DNA from 2 places in the Scandinavium sp. UTDF21-P1B genome. Region 1 is predicted to be linked to the other one. Evidence: predicted binding sites of a transcription regulator. Region 1 holds the regulator's gene; the other holds the start of a gene.
What was found. Region 1 encodes LexA, which represses DNA repair genes until DNA is damaged. Its sites were predicted from a motif close to TNCTGTATGTACATACAGNA; they were not measured.

Region 1 (12,159 bases):
CACTATTTATAGAAGAGAATGCTATTTCCGCGAGGGCCTGCCGTTGTGAGGGCCGAAAAACTGCGGTGGATGATCAACCCAGCGGTCCTGCCGCGTGGCGGCATACTCCTGATTTAATGGGTAGTAAATACGGTTATGCTTCTTATTCGCCTCCCCCACCACAATCAGATTTACCTCATCCTCACTGTTATTAATGAACGTGTGACAAACGCCGGTTCCGGCGGGAAAACCGACGCAGTCGCCCGGCTCTAATTGCCACAAATAGCCGTTAATCCACGCCTGCGGGCGGCCCTCAATCACATAAATAAATTCTTCTTCATCGCTTTCAGCATGGGGATAAGATGTACGTCTGCCCGGCGGAATACGTTCATGGTGAATACCGATATGCCTTAATCCCAGCTTTCGGGCAAGCGGTGCGCCAATGGAAAAGCGTTCATCGCTATCGGGATAGGTCGAATTATCCGGCTCTTCAAGTTCACGCCAGTGACGAATACAGTCTGGTCTTTTCATAAGGGTTCCTCAGAGGGTTATGCGTCAGGTATAGCATACCCGGCAGGATATCGGCGTTTCGGTCATAACATGATAAAGTAGGCGTTTACTTTACACCCGACCCGAGGCGCCTATGGATAAGATCACTCCACAAGACATGCTCGTACAGGCCGAAAGGCTGTGCGCACAACGTGGCGTTCGTCTGACCCCTCAACGCCTCGAAGTTTTACGCCTGATGACCCTGCAACAGGGCGCAATCAGCGCATACGATCTGCTGGACTTACTGAAAGTCAGTGAACCGCAGGCAAAACCGCCTACCGTCTATCGGGCGCTGGAATTCCTGCTTGAGCAAGGCTTTGTGCACAAGGTGGAGTCGACCAACAGCTACGTACTGTGCCATTTGTTTGATAATCCATCACACTCTTCTGCAATGTTCATTTGCGATCGCTGTGGCGTGGTGAAAGAAGAAGCGGCTGACGGGGTCGAGGATATTATGCATACGCTGGCAGCAAAGATGGGATTTGCGCTGCGCCATAACGTGATTGAAGCGCATGGGCTGTGCTCTGACTGCGTAGAAGTAGAAGCCTGCCGCAAGCAGGACTGCTGCGGTCATGACCATACCATTCAGATTAAAAGAAAGCCGGGCCAGAAGTAAGGCCCAAAAAGCGCGGGCGGCCTTAAGCCGCCCTGAGGGTTGTACTTCCGTATACGCACGGGTAGTGCTGTCGATTACCAGCGGTAATCGTTACGGGTTTCCCAGTCTTTGACCTCTTTCTCGGCCTGATCTTTCTGGTAGCCGTAGCGTTCCTGAATTTTCCCGACCAGCTGGTCGCGCTTCCCTTCAACAACTTGCCAGTCGTCGTCGGTCAGTTTACCCCATTGCTCTTTCATTTTACCTTTGAACTGTTTCCAGTTACCGCCGATTTCGTCTTTATTCATGATCCTTTCCTCATCGTTCGGTGGTGCAGGGTGAAGTAACATCGTCCGTAATGCCTGTTTCTGCTGGACGTGAGATTCAGTATAGGTAAGGATTTCGCCCTTCTGGAATTATTCAGAATCTTTAACCATCAGGCGAAACGAAATCACTACGAAAACCAGGTACCGTGTTGCCAGTGACGCCGCCATATCCACGCCAGTGACAGACCGCGCAATCCGAGGAATACCGCCAGCGCCAGCCACAGTCCGTGGTTACCCAAAACGGGCACGGTCAGCAGCGTCAGGGCAAATCCGGCTGCCGCCACCGCCATACTGTTACGCATTTCCGCCCCGCGCGTGGCGCCGATAAACATGCCGTCCAGCAGATAACACCACACGCCAATCACCGGCAAAATCACCTGCCAGATAACATAGCGATCGGCCAGATCGCGCAGGGCGGAAATAGAGGTCAGCATAGCAACGATATGCTCGCCCAGGACGGCGTAAATCAGCGCAAAGGCCAGCGCCACCAGCCCGGATTGTCGACAGGCCGCACGCCAGACGTGCAGCAGCTGGCTGCCATCTCTTGCACCATATGCCTGCCCGGAATGCGCCTCTACCGCATACGCAAAGCCATCCAGCGCGTAGGCGGTAAACGTCAGCATAGTCATCAGGACGGCATTAACCGCCACGATATCGCTGCCCAGCCGCGCCCCGAATACCGTTAACCCACCAAAGCAGAGCTGTAGCAGCAGCGAGCGCAGCATGATGTCGCGATTCAGCGCCAGCAGGCGGCGAATGTTGCCGCGCCAGGCGTCTTTTAGCAGTGCCAGTGAGATCCCACGCAAATGCAGTACGCGCCGCACCATCAGCAGGCCAATGAAGAACGTAGCATATTCGGCGCACACCGTTGCCAGCGCCGCGCCCTGCACGTTCATGTGCAGCCCCATCACCAGCCACAGGTCGAGCACAATATTCAGCGCGTTGCCGACGACCAGCAAAATCACCGGCGCACGCGCATACTGAACGCCGAGCAGCCAGCCCAGCAGCACCAGGTTTGCCAGTGAGGCGGGCGCACTCAGCCAGCGGATAGACAGGAAGCGTCGGGCCTGTTCGAGTACCGCATCGCTACCGCCGACAATGTGCAGCGCCAGATCGATAAGCGGAGTACGAAGCAATACGATAGCGAGCCCGGCCCCGAGAGCCAGCAGCAGCGGCTGCACCAGCGCGCGCGCCAGACGAACGGGGTCTTTCGCGCCATAGGCCTGAGCCGTCAGGCCAGTGGTACTCATACGCAGGAACAGCAGCAGCATGAACAGGAAGCTGGTCGCCATGGAGCCGACCGCTACGCCGCCGAGGTAAACGGGGCTGTCGAGATGGCCGATCACCGCCGTGTCCACCAGCCCAAGCAGCGGTACGGTGATATTGGAGAAAATCATCGGCAGCGCAAGGCGCCACAATGCTTTGTCGGCAGCGGTGAAGAACGACATGAGAAACCTGTGCAAATAAGTTCAGAAACAGAAGCGGCGCCAGAGTAGCGCCGCTTAGAAGAAGATTAGCAGGCCCGCAGGAAGGTTACAGCCACTCGCCGTTACGGATCACGCCAACGGCCAGCCCCTCGATGGAGAAGTTCTGTTCGCGCAGATTCACCACAATCGGGGAGAACTCGCTGTTTTCAGGCAGGAGTTCAACAGTGCTGCCCTGCTTTTTCAGACGCTTCACCGTCACTTCATCGTCGATGCGCGCCACAACCACCTGGCCGTTACGCACATCCTGGGTTTTATGCACCGCCAGCAGGTCGCCATCCAGAATGCCGATATCGCGCATGGACATGCCGCTGACGCGCAGGAGGAAATCGGCGCTTGGTTTGAACATGGACGGATCGACCTGGTAATGCCCTTCGATATGCTGCTGTGCCAGCAGCGGCTCGCCTGCCGCCACGCGCCCGATCAGCGGGATGCCCGATTCTTCTTCAACAAGCAAACGAATTCCGCGAGATGCGCCGGAGACAATCTCGATCACGCCTTTACGCGCCAGCGCTTTCAGATGCTCTTCAGCCGCGTTAGGGGACTTGAACCCCAGGCGCTGCGCGATTTCCGCACGCGTCGGTGGCATGCCCGTCTGGCTGATGTGATCCCGAATGAGATCGAACACCTCTTGCTGCCTGGTCGTTAACGCTTTCATTCCGCCCCCTGGGTGTATATACAGTTATGCTGTGAGTATATACAGTTGATGGCGATTTTGGAACCGCTAAACGCACAAAAAACCAGACATTTGCCTCATTCTGCGGGCGTTATCGGAAATGTGACCACAGCAGCGTTGCCCAGGTGATAACCGCAATAAAAATAGCCAGCAGTACGGCGGCGGATCCCATGTCTTTTGCCCGACCGGACAGCTCGTGACGTTCGGTGCCGATACGGTCCACGACCGCTTCAATCGCACTGTTTAAAATTTCCACTATCATCACCAGAAGGACAGAGCCAATCAGCAAAACGCGGGTGATGGCATCCACATCCAGCCAGCAGGCGAGAATGACCGCGATGATGGCGACGCTGCCTTCCTGACGGAACGCAGCTTCGTTTTGCCACGCGGCACGGAATCCTTTCCAGGAGTAGCCTGCTGCTTTGACGATTCGGGTGAGCCCGGTGGTATCATTAGCCATCAAAAGAACCTTTTACATTATTTAGCGTCAATGTCACTGCGCGCCGGGCGTAGCAGAACAGATATTCTGTGCACTTTCTGTTATCCTTGCGGCGCATTTGCATGATTAACCAGAGGCTTTACATCGTTTATGTCTGGCTGGCCACGAATTTACTATAAATTACTGAATTTACCATTAAGCGTACTGGTAAAAAGTAAGTCCATTCCGGCAGAACCTGCTCAGGAACTGGGACTCGATACTTCGCGCCCTATTATGTACGTTCTGCCGTATAACTCGAAGGCAGATCTGTTGACCTTACGCGCCCAGTGTCTGGCGCACGATCTCCCGGATCCGCTGGAGCCGCTGGAAATCGACGGTACCGTGCTGCCGCGCTACGTGTTCATTCACGGCGGGCCGCGCGCGTTCACCTATTACACGCCAAAAGAAGAATCCATCAAGCTGTTCCACAACTATCTGGATCTGCATCGCAGCAATCCGGACCTCGACGTGCAGATGGTGCCCGTATCGGTGATGTTTGGCCGCTCTCCGGGCCGCGAAAAAGGCGACACCAACCCACCGCTGCGCATGATGAACGGCTTCCAGAAGTTCTTCGCGGTGACATGGCTTGGTCGCGACAGCTTCGTGCGCTTCTCCCCTTCCGTATCGCTGCGCCGCATGGCTACTGAACACGGCACCGATAAAATTATCGCGCAGAAACTGGCTCGCGTAGCGCGTACCCACTTTGCACGTCAGCGCCTTGCCGCCGTAGGCCCGCGTCTGCCTGCACGTCAGGATCTGTTCAACAAGCTGCTGGCATCCAAAGCGATTGCCCGCGCCGTGGAAGATGAAGCGCGCAGTAAGAAAATCTCCCATGAGAAAGCGCAGCAGAACGCCATCGCGCTGATGGAAGAGATTGCGGCGAACTTCTCCTATGAAATGATTCGTCTGACGGACCGCGTGCTCGGCTTCACCTGGAACCGGCTGTATCAGGGGATTAACGTTCATAATGCCGAGCGCGTGCGCCAGCTCGCGCACGACGGCCATGAAATCGTCTATGTGCCCTGCCATCGCAGCCATATGGACTACCTGCAGCTCTCCTACGTGCTCTATCACCAGGGGCTGGTGCCGCCGCACATCGCCGCAGGCATTAACCTGAACTTCTGGCCCGCCGGGCCGATTTTCCGTCGCCTGGGCGCGTTCTTTATTCGCCGCACCTTTAAGGGCAACAAGCTCTATTCCACCGTGTTCCGCGAATACCTCGGCGAGCTGTTCAGCCGCGGCTACTCTGTAGAATACTTTGTGGAAGGCGGTCGTTCCCGCACGGGCCGCCTGCTCGATCCGAAAACCGGCACCCTGTCGATGACCATTCAGGCAATGCTGCGCGGCGGCACACGCCCAATCACGCTGGTGCCAATTTACATCGGCTATGAGCACGTGATGGAAGTGGGCACCTACGCCAAAGAGCTGCGCGGTGCGACAAAAGAGAAAGAGAGCCTGCCGCAGATGCTGAAAGGCCTGAGCAAGCTGCGCAATCTCGGTCAGGGCTACGTCAACTTCGGCGAACCTCTGCCGCTGATGACCTACCTCAACCAGCACGTACCAGAGTGGCGTGAGTCTATCGACCCTATCGAGGCCATTCGCCCGGCCTGGCTGACGCCGACGGTAAACAACATCGCCGAAGACCTGATGGTCCGCATTAACAACGCAGGCGCGGCGAACGCCATGAACCTGTGCTGTACTGCGCTGCTGGCCTCACGTCAGCGCTCCCTGACGCGTGAACAGCTGACCGAACAGCTCGAATGCTACCTGCAGCTGATGCGCAACGTGCCGTATTCCCCGGATTCCACGGTGCCCGCGGTCACCGCCAGCGCATTGATCGATCATGCGCTGCAGATGAACAAGTTCGAAGTCGAGAAAGACACCATCGGCGACATCATCATTCTGCCGCGCGAGCAGGCAGTGCTGATGACCTACTATCGCAACAACATCACGCACATGCTGATGATCCCGTCGCTGCTGGCGGCGATTGTCACCCAGCATCGCAACATCTCACGTGAAGCGATGGTGCAGTACGTTGAAGCGCTGTATCCGATGCTGAAAGCCGAGCTGTTCCTGCGCTGGGAGAAAGCCGAGCTGGCGGGCGTGATTGATCTGCTGCTGGCGGAGATGCAGCGTCAGGAACTGGTGACGGTTGAGAACGATCAGGTGCGCGTGAACCCATCGCACTCCCGTACGCTACAGCTGCTGGCGGCCGGTGCGCGTGAAACGCTGCAGCGCTATGCCATCACCTTCTGGCTGCTGAGCGCTAACCCGTCCATCAACCGAAGCACGCTGGAAAAAGAGAGCCGCACAATGGCACAGCGCCTGTCGGTTCTGCACGGCATTAACGCACCGGAGTTCTTCGACAAAGCCGTGTTCAGCACCCTGGTGCTGACGTTGCGCGACGAAGGCTACATCAGCGACACCGGCGATGCCGAACCTGCTGAAACAATGAAAATCTACCAGATGCTGGCAGAGCTCATCACTTCAGACGTGCGTCTGACGATTGAGAGCGCATCGCAGGATTAACGTCGCATAAGCAACGCGGAAAAAGTGGAAAGTAAACTGCACCCCAAAGGCTAGTTATCCGGCGGATTAAGGTGCAGTTTTTTATGCCCGATTAAAGGTGCTGGCGGAACCAGGAGAGCTGAACACCGATAACCTGATCGAAGTTCTGACCGCTATACATGTCGTAATGGCGGGCATCCGCCTGCTCATGCAGCTTTTTCTCGACGGCACCTGTGGCTTCGAACAGCGCGCGTCCCTGCTCCGGTGGATTGACGGTATCTTTGCCTGCAGTCACCACCAGCGTCGGGCAGGTCGTGCGAGCTGCGTACTGCGCAGGCTTATAGTTAAGCGTTTCACGCACGGTCAGGAAAGGAATTTTGATATCCATTGCCGGGAAGCGCGCTTTATTCTCTTCAAAGAAAGCCTTCGACTCGTCATCGCCCAACACCCGGGTTACGCCGACAAACATCTCTTTTCCGGTTGCCTGCTGTTTATCCGCCATTTTTTGCAGCGTTGCCACAAAACCCACCTTCTCATCCGGGCTCATTTTGCCGGTGACAATCTGTTCGCCATCAGCGAAAGCCAGCTGGCTGACGACGCAGCGAATGGCACTGTCCGCCGCCGCCGCCGCAAACACATGGCAACCGCCGAACGATGTTCCCCACAGCCCTACGCGCTGTGGATCAAGCCCCGGCTGCTGACGAGCCCAGCCAATCACGGTGTGAATATCCTCAATCTGCATCGCTGGCACGAGTCGGCCACGCTCGCCTTCGCTCGCCCCAAAACCGCGATAGTCAAAGGTGATAGTGGCAAACCCGGCATCGGTAAAGGCCTGAGCAAAAGGAGGTAAAAGAATCTCCTGAATACCACAAAAGCCGTGACAGAGAATAATCACCGGTGCGTTGCCGGCGGCCTCTGGTTTGCGCAGGGTCAGCGCAATACCGTTTTCCAGATTAAATGTTGTCGTTTCCATTGCTGTCATTCCCCTACAAAAGAAGTGAATATGCAGAACCTCTTTGTCTGACTCAAGATAAAACAGCGCATTACGTTAAATCACATCTGTTTTTTGTAACGACGGCAGCATTTTGGCCATAAAAAAACGGCGACCTGATGGCCGCCGTTTGATAACGAATCCGTTGAATTAAACCAGGTAACTCATCGCCAGGCCGATAAACAGCACCAGTCCAACGTAGTTATTGTTCATAAACGCTTTAAAACAGGCGTTACGTTCGCGGTCTTTAATCAGCTTCTGCTGGTAAATAAACAGCGCTCCGGCGATGAAAAGCGACCAGTAAAATTCCCAGTGCAGCCCGCTGAGCCAGCCGACCACAGCCATTAACGCCAGCGTCATCACCTGCAAAATGCCGATGATCAGCTTGTCGTTTTTGCCAAACAGGATAGCGGTAGACTTCACGCCGATTTTTAAATCATCGTCCCGGTCGACCATCGCATATTGCGTATCATAGGCCACGGCCCAGCAGATATTGGCGATGAACATCAGCCAGCAGCTGAGCGGCAGCGTTTCGCTTACCGCAGCATAGGCCATTGGAATCGACCAGCCGAACGCCGCACCAAGCACCACCTGCGGCAAATGGGTGTAGCGCTTCATAAACGGGTAAACCCACGCCAGCGCAAGCCCGACGAAGGACAGCAAAATCGTCATCGTATTGAGCGTCAGCACCAAAAGGAACGACACCAGCACCAGCACGGTGAAGACAATGCGTGCCTCTTTTTCGCTGACGTCGCCGCTTGGCAGCGGGCGGTGGGCCGTACGCTTAACGTGACCGTCAAATTTGCGGTCGGCATAGTCATTTACGACGCAGCCCGCGGCGCGCATCGACCAGACGCCCGCCACAAACACCACCAGGATCCAAAGCGGCGGCACGCCAGGCGTTGCCACCCACAGCGCCCACAGCGTCGGCCACAGCAGCAGAAGTGCGCCGATCGGCTTGTCGGTTCGCATCAGGCGGTGATAGGCCAGCAGCTTATTTTGCGTCAGACTCCTCTCCATCATTCTCTTCCTCTCAGTACAGCGGCGACGCGGGCAGAAACAGCTCGGTTAACAGCAGCGGTTTACCGCTCAGGCGAAGGCGGGATCGACGTCCCCACAGATCTGCGTCTTTACCGATCTCAATAAAATCACGGGTTAAGGTAGATGAGGTAAACAGATAGCGCCCCAGCGGCGTGGTGCCAAGCTGCTGAAGCTGAAGCTCCGGCCCGCTGAGCGTGGATTCAGGGACCACCGTGCGTCCGGCAAGCCAGGGTTCGCCGTCGGCGCACAGCAAAATTTCACGCAGCCAGTAGCGCGACTCTTTCGGCAACAGGGCCAGCTCTTCGGCAACCTCATCCTGGCCGACAAAATCCTCACGGATAAGCGTCACGGTGACGCGCTTACCCTGCTGCTCAAAGCGTTTGGTCATGGAATCTTCCAGCAGCAGCCAGTCACGCAGCGCGGCGTCGAGTTCCGGAAGGGGGGTGTAATAGCGTAGCGCGCGCAGCTGCGCCAGCGCAGGGTGTGACATGCCAGACTCTCCGATACAAAACTTATCGGCATTGTATCCCAGAACGGCGCTCACGACAGGAAGAAACGCGAATATACGATCTTCCGCGCAACAGCGATGCAACATCGGCGGCGGCAGAATACCTGTCCTCCGGTACGGCCGCAGGATAATTATTCAAACGCATGATGACTGACATCACTTCTGTGCAGGATGCCGCAGCAGAAAAAACGGTGCATCCGTAAGGATGCACCGAAAGGCCTGAGCCTGAACATCAGCACTGCGGGGAATGCTTACCCCTTGCCTTTGACACTGCTGATAAAGGTTGAACGCGCGGATGTCGAGCCGAGGCGCTCGGCTTCGTTCAGCAATTTGAGGGCCTTATCGATGTTACCTTCCTTCACTGCCTGCTTAATGCCGCGGTTAAAGTAGCTTTCCGTGTCATTGAGCATAGGTTCGCTTTTCGCCGCAGGGGCCGCAGCCACAGCAGCAGTTTGCGCTGGTGCGGCATAGGTCGCCGCAGGTGCAGGCGTATTGCCCACCACCACCGGTTTCGGATCCGGTGCGCCGAAGATCTTACCAATCATGATATTGCCGCTGTTCTGCTCGGTTTTCACCTTGACCGTCAGCGTTCCCTGGCCTGCGTGACGGGCAACCGGATCGGCCACGTCAGGAATCGCATTGTTAGCGCCTTCGGCATACAGCTTAGCCGGGTTGATCATGTGCGTGGTTTCGGCCAGATCGCGCGTTGTGGTGTAGACCAGCATATAGATCTGCTTCTGCCCCATCATCGGCGTCAGCTTCATCACGTTTTCCAGCCGGTTTCCGGAGGCGATCCCCGGTTTCTGATACTGGAAGTAGCTGCTTGGGAAGAAGGCCGCGGGCTGCATCTGCTCATCGAGGATCAGCACGTTGGGGGCGTAAACGCTTAAATCTTTAACCATGCTGGTGAGCGTGATCTCCAGCGATCCCTGGTCAGCGGGCAGAACAACTGCCGCCACGCCGCCGGAGATATTACCGATATTCAGGCTGGGCGCCGATGCGTCCAGCACGATGTCCTGGTTTACCGGCGGCATCAGCGTCTGCCATGGTAAACCCTGTAATTTTTCCGCCGGGATGGCCGGGGCGGTGGAAATATTCTGCGGATTCACCGGCGTGGCGGCAAATGACGCGGGCAGTACGCTAAGGCTGAGCACCGGAAACAGGCACAGCGCAAGAAGATGTTTTTTCATTATTTTATCCTCGAAGTACGAAATCCGTCTCCTCCAGGCAATAAGGAGACGGACCAATTATCAACACTGGCGGGCGCTAAGCGCCCGCGCTGTCGGCTGGCTTACCACCAGGCTTCCATCTGAATACCGAAGGAGAACTCGTCGTCGTTACCGCGGCTGAAGGTATGCGCGCTGGTATCGCTGAAGGCAATGCCTGAAGCGGTACCCGGAACATAGTTATCGCCGTTGGAGTCGGTGGAGTAACCCCATTTCTCATCCCACTTGGCGTAGGTCGCGAATACGCGGATTGCCGGACGAGACCAGATGCTGTTGCCCGCCTGCCACTGCTGGGCAAGGGTAATTTTGTACTGGTTGTTGGTGTCGTCGGTACGCTGAGATTTCACGTTGTCGTAGCCCACTTCCAGCAGGGTGCTCATGATCGGCGTCCACTTGTACATTGGGCGTACGCCGACGGTCCACCACTTGGTACCGTTGTTGTCATCACGATCGACGTTCTGGTACATACCTACGTACATCAGGCCCCAGCTATCGTTGAAGTCGATAGCACCGTGGTCGATCACGCGCAGCATGTGGCCGTCGTTGTTCTGGTCAGTATTCGGACGACCGGTGGTACGGGTCATCGCGTCGGTCGCATACTGAAGAACGAATTTGTTCATGCTGGTGCCAAGGAAGGTCTGGGTGTGCTCAATGGTACCCATCCAGCCATCTTTGGTGGCATTGTCATTCACCGCGTGGTAGCCGTCGGTTTCATTGGAGCTGCCGTAGTCGAAGCCGACTTCCAGCGAACCGCCCGGGTTCACTTCCATCTGACCTAAACGCACATCAAAGATATCGTTGGACAGCGCTTTGGTACGGGTCTGGCCGTTGATGAAGCTCTCGGAACCGCCGGCTTCGCTGTTACGGGTTGCCGCCAGAGAGAGCTTGCCGAAGCCCAGATCGATATCTTCGATACCGCCGCCAGGGCCGGAAACGTCCCAGTAGTAGAAGTCGATCATATGAACGTCATGACGTTTGTAGTAACGCTTACCGGCCCAGATGTTGGCGCCCGGCAGCGAATCAAACAGGTTTTTACCCACGACGTTAAACTGACGTACACGTGGCCCACCGTTGGTGTCTTCGTCATCGTTCAACTGGTCGGTGGCGTAGCCGATCATGGAGTCAACGTAGAAGCTTTTATCGCCTTCTTTCCAGGCTTCCTGACCTAATTCGATTTCGGCATAGGTTTCACATTCGTTACCGAGACGATATTTGGAATCGGCCCCGGTTGCCTTAAAGCATTGTTGTTCGCCGCCGCTACCGGTCCAGCCGATACCCGAACGGGCGTAACCTTTAAAGTCGACAGCGCCCGCGTGTGCAGACAGGATGCCTGCCGTCACGGCGATCGCCACGGGAAGTTTGCGCAGAGTAATCATCATTCTATCTCCTGAGACCATTGCTTTTCTTTTGTTATGGGATGTTATGGGATTTAAACGCCAGGTTCTTTGTGCAGCCGACGACACGCGGAGCCATCCTCACGGAATAAATGGCAGCGCTCTGGCGGCAAACCGATAGCGAATGTGGCTCCCTCTTCTACCAACACCACGTCAGTCTGGCGGTAAACCAGGTTCTGACGGATGGCGGGGATCTGGATATGAATTTGCGTTTCGTGACCGAGTTGCTCCACGACCTGAACGACGCCTTCAAGGGTGACATCAGCGATGTCGCTTGGCAGAAGATGCTCAGGACGAATACCTAATGACATGTTGGCGCCGGGCTGCACGCCGGTACTTTCCACCGGCAGCCAGATTTGCTGACGGTTAGGCAGTTCCACCTGCACCTGCTCGATGGCAGTGGCGGT
Region 2 (12,159 bases), on a different contig from region 1:
CCGGGCGGTACAGACGCTCACCCGCAGTCACCTGCAGCGGCTGGAGCTGGCGTGGCCAAAAGAGCAGGGCCGCTGCGCCCTGACGTACCATATTTTGACAGGAGTGATTGACCGTGACTGAACGCTATTTTGTCACCGGCACCGATACCGAAGTGGGTAAAACGGTCGCCAGCAGCGCGCTGCTACAGGCGGCCAACCGGGCCGGATTCCGTACCGCAGGCTATAAGCCGGTGGCCTCCGGTAGTGAAATGACCAGAGAAGGTTTACGTAACACCGATGCGCTGGCGCTTCAGCGCAACAGCAGTGCGGCGCTAAGCTATGACCAAGTAAACCCGTACACCTTTGAGGAGCCGACGTCGCCGCATATCGTCAGCGAAGATGAAGGGCGGCCGATTGAGGCATCCCTGCTTTCTGCCGGGCTTCAGGCGCTGTCGGGCAAAGCCGACTGGGTGCTGGTGGAAGGGGCGGGCGGCTGGTATACGCCGCTCTCGTCCTCTTACACCTTCGCAGACTGGGTGCAGGCTGAACGGCTGCCGGTGATCCTCGTGGTTGGCGTGAAGCTGGGCTGCATTAACCATGCCGTGCTGACCGCGCAGGCCATCACTCAGGCCGGGCTCACGCTTGCGGGCTGGATTGCCAACGACATTATCCCGCCGGGAAGGCGGCATGCTGAATATCTGGCAACCCTGACCCGGATGCTACCTGCGCCGCTGCTGGGTGAAATTCCGTACCTCGCAGACGGGCCGGAACACGCTGAACCGGGGCAGTATCTCAACCTTAAGGCGCTTCGTCCGGGGTCATAAATTGTTCCAGCAGCCGGGTATCCAGCTGGCTGACGGCCCCCTGCGCCACATTGCGCCCGCGATGAAGCAGGCAGAACTTATCCGCGACCCGACGAATAAACGGCAGGTGCTGTTCGGCAAGCAGCACCGTCATTCCCAGCTCGCGGTTGAGGCGCAGCAGGCATTCGCCTAGCTTGTGCATAAAACCGTGGCCCATTCCGCGGGTTGGTTCGTCGAGGATCAGTAATTTCGGACTACTCACTAGCGCGCTGGCGAGCGCAAGCTGATACTGGTCATCGTCGGACATCGCCGCGCCCTTTACCTGACGCAGCGGCCAGAGATCCGGCATCAGATCGAAGATGGCGCTGCCGACGGCGCTGCTGCCCTCGTGACTGGCCCGCATCGCAATCTGCAGGTTTTCCTCCACCGTCATCTGCGAAAAAATACGCTTGTCCTGTGGTACATAGCCAATGCCCATTGCAGCCCGCAGCGGCGGCGAGAGCGCGAGCAGATCCTGCGGCGGCCCGCTGGCTTCCTGCCAGAAAATGTCTCCGCTTTCCACCTTCTGATATCCGGCGATGCAGTTAACCAGCGTCGTTTTGCCCATACCGGGCAGGCCCAGCAGCCCGGTGCATTCGCCGGGGGCAAGATCGAGGCTGAGATTCCACAGTATGTGCTGGCTTCCGTAGTAGTGATTCACAGCGCGCAAACTCAACATCGGCCTCTCCTTTCATTTTGCCGTCGGTGGCGGAAAGATGGTGCAATTCGCTTGCCAGAAGAATGCGGGCAGAGAAAAGGGATGATTCTTTCAGATTATTCCCCGAAAAACGCTGTTGGCCGGGGGAAATTAACGCAGCGGCTGCACTCTGTCAGTGCCGTTAGTCCGTCATTCTGAAGGGTTTTGGTGCAGCGTCATTGCTGGATTTGTGAGCGATCTCTCACTACAGGACAAGTCACTTTTTCGATGACGAAAGACAAAAAACAGCGATAAATAATTTTTGCTGTGCCTTTTGCGGGGTCAGGACCATTTTGCCCGAGTGGCAGGGGCGTAGGGCTGCAGACAGTTATCCACCATTCCTGTGGATAACCATGTGTATTAGAGTTAGAAAACTTGCGACAGGCAAGAGAATACGCGGGCTGCGCCCAAATTGATGCGAAACGCGGCTTTTTGATATTTTCTTTTTATTTCAATAGGTTCAATAAAAGCAATGCCTGTCAGAAAAGTGTCACCGGCTGCCATAAAAGTTTCATTACGCATCTTGACAAATGTTAAAGGCGAGAATGTTCTGGGGATAACCCTGTTTCGGGAGCGTTTTATCTTGTCGCAGAAGAAATTTTCGCCATGCTGGCTTGCTGATGAACGCGCTAACACAGATACGATAATGCGTTACTGTTTTTTTATCCAGTATTTATTTGTGGCAAATTTTGGTGCGGCGAGTAGAATTAATCGTCTGCCCGTTTCCCTTCATCAGGTTGTCGTTCATGAGTAAACCGTTAAAACTGCATTCTGCTTTCCGTCCGTCCGGCGATCAGCCTGAAGCCATCCGTCGTCTGGAAGAGGGGCTCGAAGATGGTCTCGCGCATCAGACGCTGCTCGGCGTAACCGGGTCAGGGAAAACGTTTACCATTGCCAACGTTATCGCCGACCTTCAGCGTCCGACCATGCTGCTGGCGCCGAACAAAACCCTGGCGGCGCAGCTTTACGGCGAAATGAAAGAGTTTTTCCCGGAGAACGCCGTGGAGTTTTTCGTCTCCTACTACGACTACTATCAGCCGGAAGCCTATGTTCCCAGCTCCGACACCTTCATCGAAAAAGACGCCTCGGTAAACGAACATATCGAGCAGATGCGTCTTTCTGCAACCAAAGCGATGCTTGAGCGCCGTGACGTCATCGTGGTGGCGTCGGTCTCGGCGATTTACGGCCTGGGCGACCCGGATCTCTACCTGAAGATGATGCTGCACCTGACGGTCGGGATGATCATCGATCAGCGCTCCATCCTCCGCCGCCTGGCCGAGCTGCAGTACAGCCGTAACGATCAGGCCTTTCAGCGCGGCACGTTTCGCGTGCGCGGCGAGGTTATCGACATCTTCCCGGCGGAATCGGACGACATCGCGCTGCGCGTGGAGCTGTTCGACGAAGAGGTTGAGCGGCTGTCGCTGTTTGACCCGCTGACCGGGCATCTGGAATCGACCATTCAGCGCTTCACCGTCTACCCGAAAACCCACTACGTCACGCCGCGCGAGCGCATTCTGCAGGCGATGGAAGAGATCAAAGATGAGCTGGTCGACAGGCGTAAGGTGCTGCTGGAAAACAATAAGCTGCTGGAAGAACAGCGCCTCTCCCAGCGTACCCAGTTCGATCTCGAGATGATGAACGAGCTGGGCTACTGCTCTGGTATCGAAAACTACTCCCGCTTCCTCTCCGGGCGCGGGCCTGGCGAGCCACCGCCGACGCTGTTTGACTATTTGCCGGCCGACGGCCTGCTGGTGATCGACGAATCCCACGTCACCGTGCCGCAAATTGGCGGCATGTATCGCGGCGACCGGGCGCGTAAAGAGACGCTGGTGGAGTATGGCTTCCGCCTGCCGTCGGCGCTGGATAACCGTCCGCTCAAATTTGAAGAGTTTGAAGGGCTTGCCCCTCAGACCATCTACGTCTCAGCGACGCCGGGCAAGTATGAGCTGGAGAAATCCGGCGATGAGGTGGTCGATCAGGTGGTGCGCCCGACCGGATTGCTGGATCCCGTCATCGAGGTGCGCCCGGTGGGCACACAGGTGGACGATCTGCTGTCGGAAATTCGCAAGCGTGTGGCCATCAACGAGCGCGTGCTGGTGACCACGCTCACCAAGCGTATGGCTGAAGACCTGACGGAATACCTTGAAGAGCACGGCGAGCGTGTGCGCTACCTGCACTCGGATATCGACACCGTCGAGCGAATGGAGATTATTCGTGATTTGCGCCTGGGTGAATTTGACGTCCTGGTGGGGATCAACCTGCTGAGGGAAGGCCTCGATATGCCGGAAGTGTCGCTGGTGGCGATTCTGGATGCTGATAAAGAGGGCTTCCTGCGTTCCGAACGCTCGCTGATTCAGACCATTGGTCGTGCGGCGCGTAACATCAACGGCAAGGCCATTCTCTACGCCGATAAAATTACCCCGTCGATGGAGAAAGCCATTGGCGAAACGGAGCGCCGCCGCGAGAAGCAGCAGCGCTATAACGAAGAGAACGGCATTGTGCCGCAGGGGCTCAACAAGAAGGTTGTCGATATCCTGTCGCTCGGTGAGAGCATCGCGAAGGTCAAAGGTAAGGGCCGTGGTAAACGCTCGCCTGCCGACGTGGAAGCCGCTGAGCTGGCGCTGACGCCAAAAGCGCTGCAGCAGAAAATCAGCGAGCTGGAGGCGCAGATGATGAAGCACGCCCAGAACCTCGAGTTCGAAGAAGCGGCAGAAGTACGCGATCGTCTGCATCAATTACGCGATTTGTTTATCGCGGCATCTTAACCGCTAATGCCGGGTGGCGGCTACGCCTGACGCCGGCCTACGATGTTATCGCTCTGTAGGCCTGGCAAGCGTAGCGCCGCCGGGCAACGAATAAAAAAATAAGGCCCCGGTCACACAACGTTCCCGGGGCCTTAATGTTTGGTTAATCTTCTTTAGCGATACTGTCCTCACTTTAATGAGGATAGCGCCATGCCTAAAGCACACTTTTCAACTGCTCTGATCGTACTCGTTGCCTTTCTGATCGTCATTGCCTTCTTCCATCAGTGGATCCTGACTTACTGATCAGTGCGTTCTGCGCGGAAATTTAACCCACGCTTTCACGCCTGGCCCAGGCCTGCGGTTATGGAGGAAGAACTGCGCATCGTGCAGTTGAGCGATGCGGGTAACAATACTCAGCCCAAGCCCAATCCCGCCGTAGCGGCTGTCCATGCGCACGAACGCTTTGCTGAGTTCGCCGCTTTTGGCCTCATCAATGCCCGGTCCTTCATCTTCCACCGCCAGCATGCCTGCTTCCACCAGAATGGTGATGGTGGCGTTTTCCGGGCTGTAGCGGTGAGCATTTTCCACCAAATTCCGCAGCAGTACCCGCAGCAGCGTCGCGTCACCTGAGACGGTCACATCCCGATCTTCTGAGGGCAATTGTAACTTCTGGCCTCGCAGGCTGAGCATGGTCTCCAGCTCGTCCTGAATCGGCAAAACGACCCCTTGCACCAGCGGCACCTGCTGGTAGCTACCCGCCGAAAAAGATTGCCCCACGCGCGCCAGCTGCAGCAGCTGGGAGATACTCTGCGTCATCTGATCGAGTCGCTGCAGTAGCGGATCAACCATGACGCTGTGGGATTTCGCCATCAGCTCCAGATGCAGGCGTAGCCCCGCGAGCGGCGTGCGTAGCTCATGAGCGACGTCGGCGGTAAACAGGCGTTCACGCTCCAGCGTCATGTTGAGGCGTTCGACAAGCTGGTTAATGGCCGAGGTGACGGCGTCTACTTCGCTGACGGACTGCGGCAGCTCGATGGGCTGAAGGTTGTCCGGCGTGCGGCTGTTGAGCTCTTGCTGAAGATGCCAAAGCGGGCGGGTGATGCGCTTCACCGCCTGCAGACAAATCCACAGCGCCAGGCCAATGATAAGCATGCTGGGGATCAGCAGGCTGGCGACGGCCTCCCGCACTTCATGCTCGATATGCTTGTGGTTGTTGTGCCCGTTCACGGCGCTTTGTACCAGCAGCTGGATTTGCTCCTGGCTTTCATGCCACAGCCAGAACACGCTGATGAGCTGGCAAACCAGCAGAATGGTGGCGATGGTCAGCAGCAGCTGGCGGCGCATGGTCCACTGAATATTGAGGATCGCCGGTAGCTTCATTTACGCGTCCTCGTGGGTTTTCACCAGCATGTAACCGAAGCCGCGCACCGTGCGAATGCGGGATTTCCCAATTTTGTCGCGCAGGTTGTGGATATGCACCTCCAGCGTATTGGTCGACGGTTCGTTATCCCAGCTGTAGATGTCGTTATAAAGCACTTCCCGGTGTACCGGGCTGCCCGCTTTGGCCATCAGGCGCGAGAGCAGGGCGTACTCTTTCGGCGTCAGCTCAAGCGGCGCATCGCCAAGGGAGACGAGACGGCGCGTGATATTGAGGTGCAGGTCGCCAATGTTGATTTCGTTATCGCCCTGATTGTTATGACGGCGCAGCAGGGCGCGTACGCGGGCGTTAAGCTCTTCCAGGGCGAACGGTTTCACCAGATAGTCATCGGCACCGGTGTCGAGACCGGCGATGCGGTCGGCGACGGTATCGCGAGCCGTAAGAATGAGCACCGGCAGGCTAATTTTCTCCCGACGAATGCGGGTGAGGAAACTCAGCCCGTCTTCATCGGGCAAGCCCAGATCGAGGACGATCAGGCTGTAGTGCCCGTTAGCAAGGCACAGCGCTGCTTCGTGCGCGGTAGTCACCCCGTCGCACACGTAGCCTTCGCTCTGCATTGCGAGGATCAGTCCCTGTAACAGCAATGCATCGTCTTCCACCACCAGCACTTTCATTTACTTCGCTCCTCTGCACGGCGTCAGGATATCGTCGCTTGCCTGATACTCTTTCGTGCTGACGCCCGCCAAGCCTAACATGGTTGAGAACAGATTATCCTGCGAATAGTGGTTCGCCTGCGCATCGCTTTTCAGACAGGCGTAATTCACGTTATAGCGCTGCTGATAGTCGTCCGACAGCCAGATGAGCATCGGCACATGCTTTTGCGTATCCGGCGCGATGGAATACGGCAGGCCATGCAGATAGACCCCGTTTTCACCAAGTGACTCACCGTGATCGGACAGGTACACCAGGCTTGTGGTGAAGCGGTTCTGTCTGGACTGCAGCAGCTTAATGGCCTTATCGACAATGTAATCCACGTTGACGATAGTGTTGTCGTAGGTGTTCACCAGCTGCTCTTTGGTGCAGTTCTGGATTTCGTTGCTGTCGCAGGTCGGGCTGAAGACACGGCGCTCTTTTGGATAGCGGTTGTAATAGGTCGGGCCGTGGCTGCCGATAGTGTGGAGCACAATCACGCCGTCGCCCTTCAGGTTGTCGATATACTCTTCAAGGCCATGGAACAGCACGTCGTCGTAGCATTCGCCGTCTATGCACTGACCCGGTAAGTTCAGGCGAGTCATGTCCTGGTGCGGCACACGATCGCAGGCACCTTTGCATCCGCCGTCGTTTTCATTCCACAGCACATTGATACCCGCTCGCTGAATGATATCCAGCAGACCTTCCTGATGCTGCGCCAGCTGCTCATCATAATGCGCGCGCGGCATGTTGGAGAACATGCAGGGCACGGATATCGCCGTGGCGGTGCCGCAGGATGTGGTATTCGGAAAATAGACCACGTTGTCCTGCTTCAGGCGCGGGTTGGTTTCACGGGCGTAGCCACCGAGGGAGAAGTCCTCCGCGCGGGACGTTTCACCGAGTACCAGGATGGTGAGGTTATGGCGCGGGCCGTTTTTCATTTCTGGTTTTTGGCTGGCGTCTTCGCCGATGTGCACCAGCGGCAGATGAGCAAGGCGATTGTGGGCATACCAGGAGTTGACCGCAACGATGCTGTTCGACGGGTTAATGGATTTCACCAGCTCTTTGTTATTGCGAAACAGCGAGGCGTAATCTTTGTAGAACAGCAGCGCGACGGCCATGATAACCAGCGCCGACACCACAATACTGCCCACGCGCAATGTCAGGCTGCGCAAGGGGCTGGCGGGCTTTTTCAGCTTAATCCACCAGGCGATGACCACCGCCAGCAGACCGGTTGTCGCCAGCGTCAGCACCAGTTTGCCCGACATCAGGGCGAAGCTTTCGGCGGGCGTGGTGTCGATAATATTGGTGATCATCGAGCGATCAATGATCACGCCGAAGGTCATGATGAAGTACTGGGCGGCGGCGCTCAGCAGGATAAACAGGCTGATGACCAGCCGGTCAAGCCACAGAAGGGAGGCCAGCGTCACCAGGATATTGATGATGCAAAACAGCACCAGCGGCATAGTGGCAAATACCAGCGCGTTATGCAGGGAATCAACAGGCAGCAATGAAAACGCCTGCTTAAAGAAGGCAACGTTCAGAAACAGCGCGATATAAAGGGCAAACAGCACAAGGTAGAAAACGTGCCCCATCGCGGGGCGACGTAAAGCAAAACGTGACATCAGGATCATCCGCAAGGCTAAGATGACGGCAGGATGACAGCCCAGCTTTAAGACAACCTTAAGAACTTAAGGAAAGCTGCCCGACGTCTGCCTTAGCCAAGGGCCTGAATGGCTTGCTCCAGCGCCTCGCGCAGCAGGTGGCGGTCGTGACGGTAGCGTATATCGCTGGCTTCAAGCGGCGCCTGAATGACCACGCGGTTTTCCATGCCCGCGACGTCCACTTTGGGGCCAACCACCACGGCATCAATCACCGGTTTGCCGACGTAATGCTCCATCAGCGCCAGCTTATCCTTCAGCGACAGGCTGGCGGCGGCGGGGCTGAGTTCTTTCCCCAGATTGCCGATATAGACCATCGGGGCGGGCGTCCGGCGCAGCGCCTGTGCCATGTCGTTCAGCAGCAAAATGGGCATCAGGCTGGTGTAGAAGCTGCCGGGCCCGATGAGAATTAAGTCTGCCTCCGCAATGGCCTGGATCGCTTCGCGGGTTGCGGGGACCGACGGCGTCAACATCAGCTCTTTTGGCGGCAGCCTGAGCTGGTCGATATTCACTTCACCGTAGATTTCATGGCCTTCGTCGTCAACCGCCATCAGATCCACCGGCACTTCCGACATCGGAATCAGCGCAGAATCCACTTTCAGCAGATTTCTGATCAAATTGATCGCCTCAAGAGGCCTTACGCTCAGGTGATCCAGCGCCTTTAACATCAGATTTCCGAGGTTATGCCCGGAAAGTTCGCCATTACCGCCAAAACGATACTCAAACATTGCCGAAGCCACGCTCGGTTCGGTAATTAACTGGTTAAGGCAGTTGCGCATATCTCCCCAGGCGATCCCGCCTTCGGCGCGACGAATGCGGCCCGTGGAGCCACCGTTATCGGTGGTGGTGACAATACCTGTCAGGCGCGAACCCAGAGAGGAGAGGGAGGACATCACTCGCCCCAGACCGTGGCCACCGCCGAGGGCGACAACGCGGTCGAGATCCGCAAAAGTACGATTGCGCATAGTATTCCTTATCAGTAACGGTCGCTGTGAGCTTAGCGTAACTACCCCTAAAAGACGATCGGCGGATCCCATCAAAATGACGCATATCAATGCAAAAGCATGATTTTTGCGTATTCTGTAGCGAAATTGCACGATAGGCTCGTTATATATAAGATTATATATCGAAAAGGTGAAATGGCGAATATGTCATTTACGCGCTACTATCGGCTTAACCTGCTTCGAAGTCTGAAGCGACACTCTAGCCCTTGCGCCTAAGTCTATGGATATGGCGCTCTGGCCGTGACGATGTCACCAGGGTACAGGAAGAAATGACTGTGCCTCCCGTATCTGGAAAGGTGTATGGCCCAACAACTGACCGATGCTTTCGCGCGCAAGTTCTACTATTTGCGTCTGTCGATTACCGATGTGTGCAACTTCCGCTGCACCTATTGCCTGCCGAACGGCTACCAGCCGGGCGCGGTGAGCAATAACGGCTTTCTCTCCATCGATGAAGTGCGCCGCGTGACCCGTGCGTTTTCCGCAATGGGCACCGAAAAAGTGCGCCTGACCGGCGGCGAACCTTCGCTGCGACGTGATTTCACCGACATCATTGCCACCGTGCGTGAAAACGAAGCGATTCGCCAGATTGCCGTCACCACCAACGGCTACCGCCTGGCGCGCGATGCGCAGAGCTGGCGCGATGCCGGGCTGACGCACATCAACGTCAGCGTCGACAGCCTCGACGCCCGCCAGTTTCACGCCATCACCGGGCAGGACAAATTTCAGCAGGTGATGGACGGCATTGACGCCGCCTTCACCGCCGGGTTTGCCAAAGTGAAGGTGAATACCGTGCTGATGCGCGACGTGAATCACCATCAGCTCGACACCTTCCTTGAATGGATCAAACCGCGCCCAATCCAGCTGCGCTTCATCGAATTGATGGAGACCGGCGAGGGCAGTGACCTGTTCCGCAAGCATCACATTTCCGGCATAGTCCTGCGCGATGAGCTGCTTAAGCGTGGCTGGATCCACCAGATTCGAAGCCGCAGCGACGGCCCGGCGCAGGTCTTCTGCCACCCCGATTACGCCGGGGAAATAGGGCTTATCATGCCCTATGAAAAAGACTTCTGCGCCAGCTGCAACCGCCTGCGCGTTTCTTCCGTGGGTAAACTGCACCTGTGCCTGTTTGGCGATGGCGGTGTGGATCTTCGCGATCTGCTGGCCGAGGATGCGCAACAGCCTGAGCTGGAAGCGCGTATTTCTGAAGCACTGGCGCAGAAAAAGCAGACCCATTTCCTGCATCAGGGCCAGACCGGCATCACCCGGAATTTGTCCTACATCGGCGGCTGAGCCGTTCAAAGAATATGGAGGTTTATCATGAGTCAGGTCAGTGCTGAATTTACGCCGACCCGTATCGCTATTCTGACCGTGTCCAGCCGTCGCGGCGAAGAGGACGACACGTCCGGGCACTATCTGCGGGAAGTCGCGCACGACGCGGGGCACACCATCGTCGATAAAGCCATCGTAAAAGAGAATCGCTACGCCATTCGCGCCCAGGTTTCCGCATGGATTGCCCGTGACGACGTGCAGGTGGTGCTGATAAACGGCGGCACCGGGTTTACCGACGGCGATCAGGCCCCGGAAGCGCTGCGCCCGCTGTTTGACCGTGAAGTGGAAGGGTTTGGTGAAGTGTTCCGTATGCTTTCCTTTGAGGAGATTGGCACTTCCACACTGCAATCCCGCGCAATTGCGGGCGTGGCAAACCAGACGTTGATTTTTGCCATGCCGGGTTCGACCAAAGCGTGCCGTACCGCGTGGGAGAACATCATCGCGCCGCAGCTTGATGCGCGTACCCGCCCGTGTAATTTCCACCCTCATTTAAAGAAATAAGCCATGTCGCAACTGACGCATATTAACGCCGCCGGTGAAGCTCATATGGTGGACGTCTCCGCCAAAGCGGAAACGGTGCGCGAAGCCCGCGCCGAAGCCTTCGTCACCATGCTGCCGGAAACGCTAGCCATGATTATCGACGGTAGCCACCACAAAGGCGACGTCTTCGCCACCGCCCGCATCGCAGGCATTCAGGCGGCGAAAAGAACCTGGGACCTGATCCCGCTGTGCCATCCGCTGATGCTCAGCAAAGTGGAGGTCAACCTTCAGGCACAGCCGGAGCATAGCCGGGTGCGCATTGAATCGCTGTGCCGCCTCACCGGGAAAACCGGCGTCGAAATGGAAGCGCTCACCGCCGCGTCGGTGGCGGCGCTGACCATCTACGACATGTGTAAAGCGGTGCAAAAGGACATGGTGATTGGCCCGCTGCGCCTGCTGGCGAAAAGCGGGGGTAAATCCGGAGACTTCAGGGCGGAAGCAGATGATTAAGGTTTTATTTTTCGCCCAGGTGCGCGAGCTGGTGGGGGCTGATTCACTGGCGCTGGACACCCAGGCAACAACCGTGGAAGCGCTGCGTCAGGAACTGGCTGCGCAGGGTTCTCGCTGGGAGCTGGCGCTGGAAGAGGGCAAGCTGCTTACCGCCGTTAACCAGACGCTGGTGGAGAGTTCTCACCCCATCGCGGACGGCGACGAAGTGGCGTTCTTCCCGCCGGTGACAGGAGGCTGATGATGAGCGAAACCCTTATTCGCGTCAGCCCGGAGCGCTTTAACGTCGGCACGGAATACGGCTGGCTCGCGGAGCGTGATGAAGACGGCGCGGTGGTGACCTTCACCGGAAAGGTGCGTAATCATAACCTTGGCGACAGCGTGAAGGCCCTGACGCTTGAGCACTATCCGGGCATGACGGAGAAAGCGCTGGCGGAAATCGTCGAAGAAGCTCGCGGGCGCTGGCGTTTAGGCCGCGTGACGGTGATTCACCGCATCGGCGAAATGTGGCCCGGCGAAGAGATTGTGTTCGTTGGCGTGACAAGCGTGCACCGCGGCAGCGCCTTCGCCGCCGGGGAATTCATCATGGATTACCTGAAAACGCGCGCGCCGTTCTGGAAACGAGAAGCGACGCCGGAAGGCGAGCGTTGGGTGGAGTCACGCGAAAGCGACCAGGAAGCGGTAAAGCGCTGGTAAAACACGTTTTCAGACTTGCTCGATCCGGGCTTGTGATACGCTTACAGAACACCCACTTATTCAGAGGTATTCATCATGGACCGATATACGCGTCCCGATTCAATCGTGCAGGCGCGCTCTGGCCTGCAAACCTATATGGCGCAGGTTTATGG

Region 2: the regulator LexA is predicted to act here: its motif matches at 2,171-2,190, upstream of uvrB (excinuclease ABC subunit UvrB).

What each region holds. Positions count from the first base shown of each region.
Region 1 is NZ_JBFLVD010000012.1:212,567-224,725, forward strand. Features, by position in the region: gene AB1287_RS09390 (cupin domain-containing protein) at 22-510, opposite strand; gene zur (zinc uptake transcriptional repressor Zur) at 623-1,144, shown strand; gene AB1287_RS09400 (CsbD family protein) at 1,219-1,428, opposite strand; gene dinF (MATE family efflux transporter DinF) at 1,575-2,894, opposite strand; gene lexA (transcriptional repressor LexA) at 2,980-3,588, opposite strand; gene AB1287_RS09415 (diacylglycerol kinase) at 3,698-4,066, opposite strand; gene plsB (glycerol-3-phosphate 1-O-acyltransferase PlsB) at 4,196-6,613, shown strand; gene uilS (UilS family quorum-quenching N-acyl-homoserine lactonase) at 6,705-7,565, opposite strand; gene ubiA (4-hydroxybenzoate octaprenyltransferase) at 7,734-8,603, opposite strand; gene ubiC (chorismate lyase) at 8,617-9,114, opposite strand; gene malM (maltose operon protein MalM) at 9,384-10,322, opposite strand; gene AB1287_RS09445 (maltoporin) at 10,424-11,734, opposite strand; gene malK (maltose/maltodextrin ABC transporter ATP-binding protein MalK) at 11,788-12,159, opposite strand, start outside.
Region 2 is NZ_JBFLVD010000008.1:278,528-290,686, forward strand. Features, by position in the region: gene bioC (malonyl-ACP O-methyltransferase BioC) at 1-121, shown strand, start outside; gene bioD (dethiobiotin synthase) at 114-803, shown strand; gene AB1287_RS05280 (ABC transporter ATP-binding protein) at 778-1,500, opposite strand; gene AB1287_RS05285 (hypothetical protein) at 1,885-2,022, opposite strand; gene uvrB (excinuclease ABC subunit UvrB) at 2,265-4,283, shown strand; gene pmrB (two-component system sensor histidine kinase PmrB) at 4,566-5,642, opposite strand; gene pmrA (two-component system response regulator PmrA) at 5,643-6,314, opposite strand; gene eptA (phosphoethanolamine transferase EptA) at 6,315-7,955, opposite strand; gene yvcK (uridine diphosphate-N-acetylglucosamine-binding protein YvcK) at 8,048-8,956, opposite strand; molybdenum cofactor riboswitch at 9,179-9,310, shown strand; gene moaA (GTP 3',8-cyclase MoaA) at 9,296-10,285, shown strand; gene moaB (molybdenum cofactor biosynthesis protein B) at 10,313-10,825, shown strand; gene moaC (cyclic pyranopterin monophosphate synthase MoaC) at 10,829-11,314, shown strand; gene moaD (molybdopterin synthase sulfur carrier subunit) at 11,307-11,552, shown strand; gene moaE (molybdopterin synthase catalytic subunit MoaE) at 11,555-12,007, shown strand; gene AB1287_RS05340 (Bax inhibitor-1/YccA family protein) at 12,083-12,159, shown strand, end outside.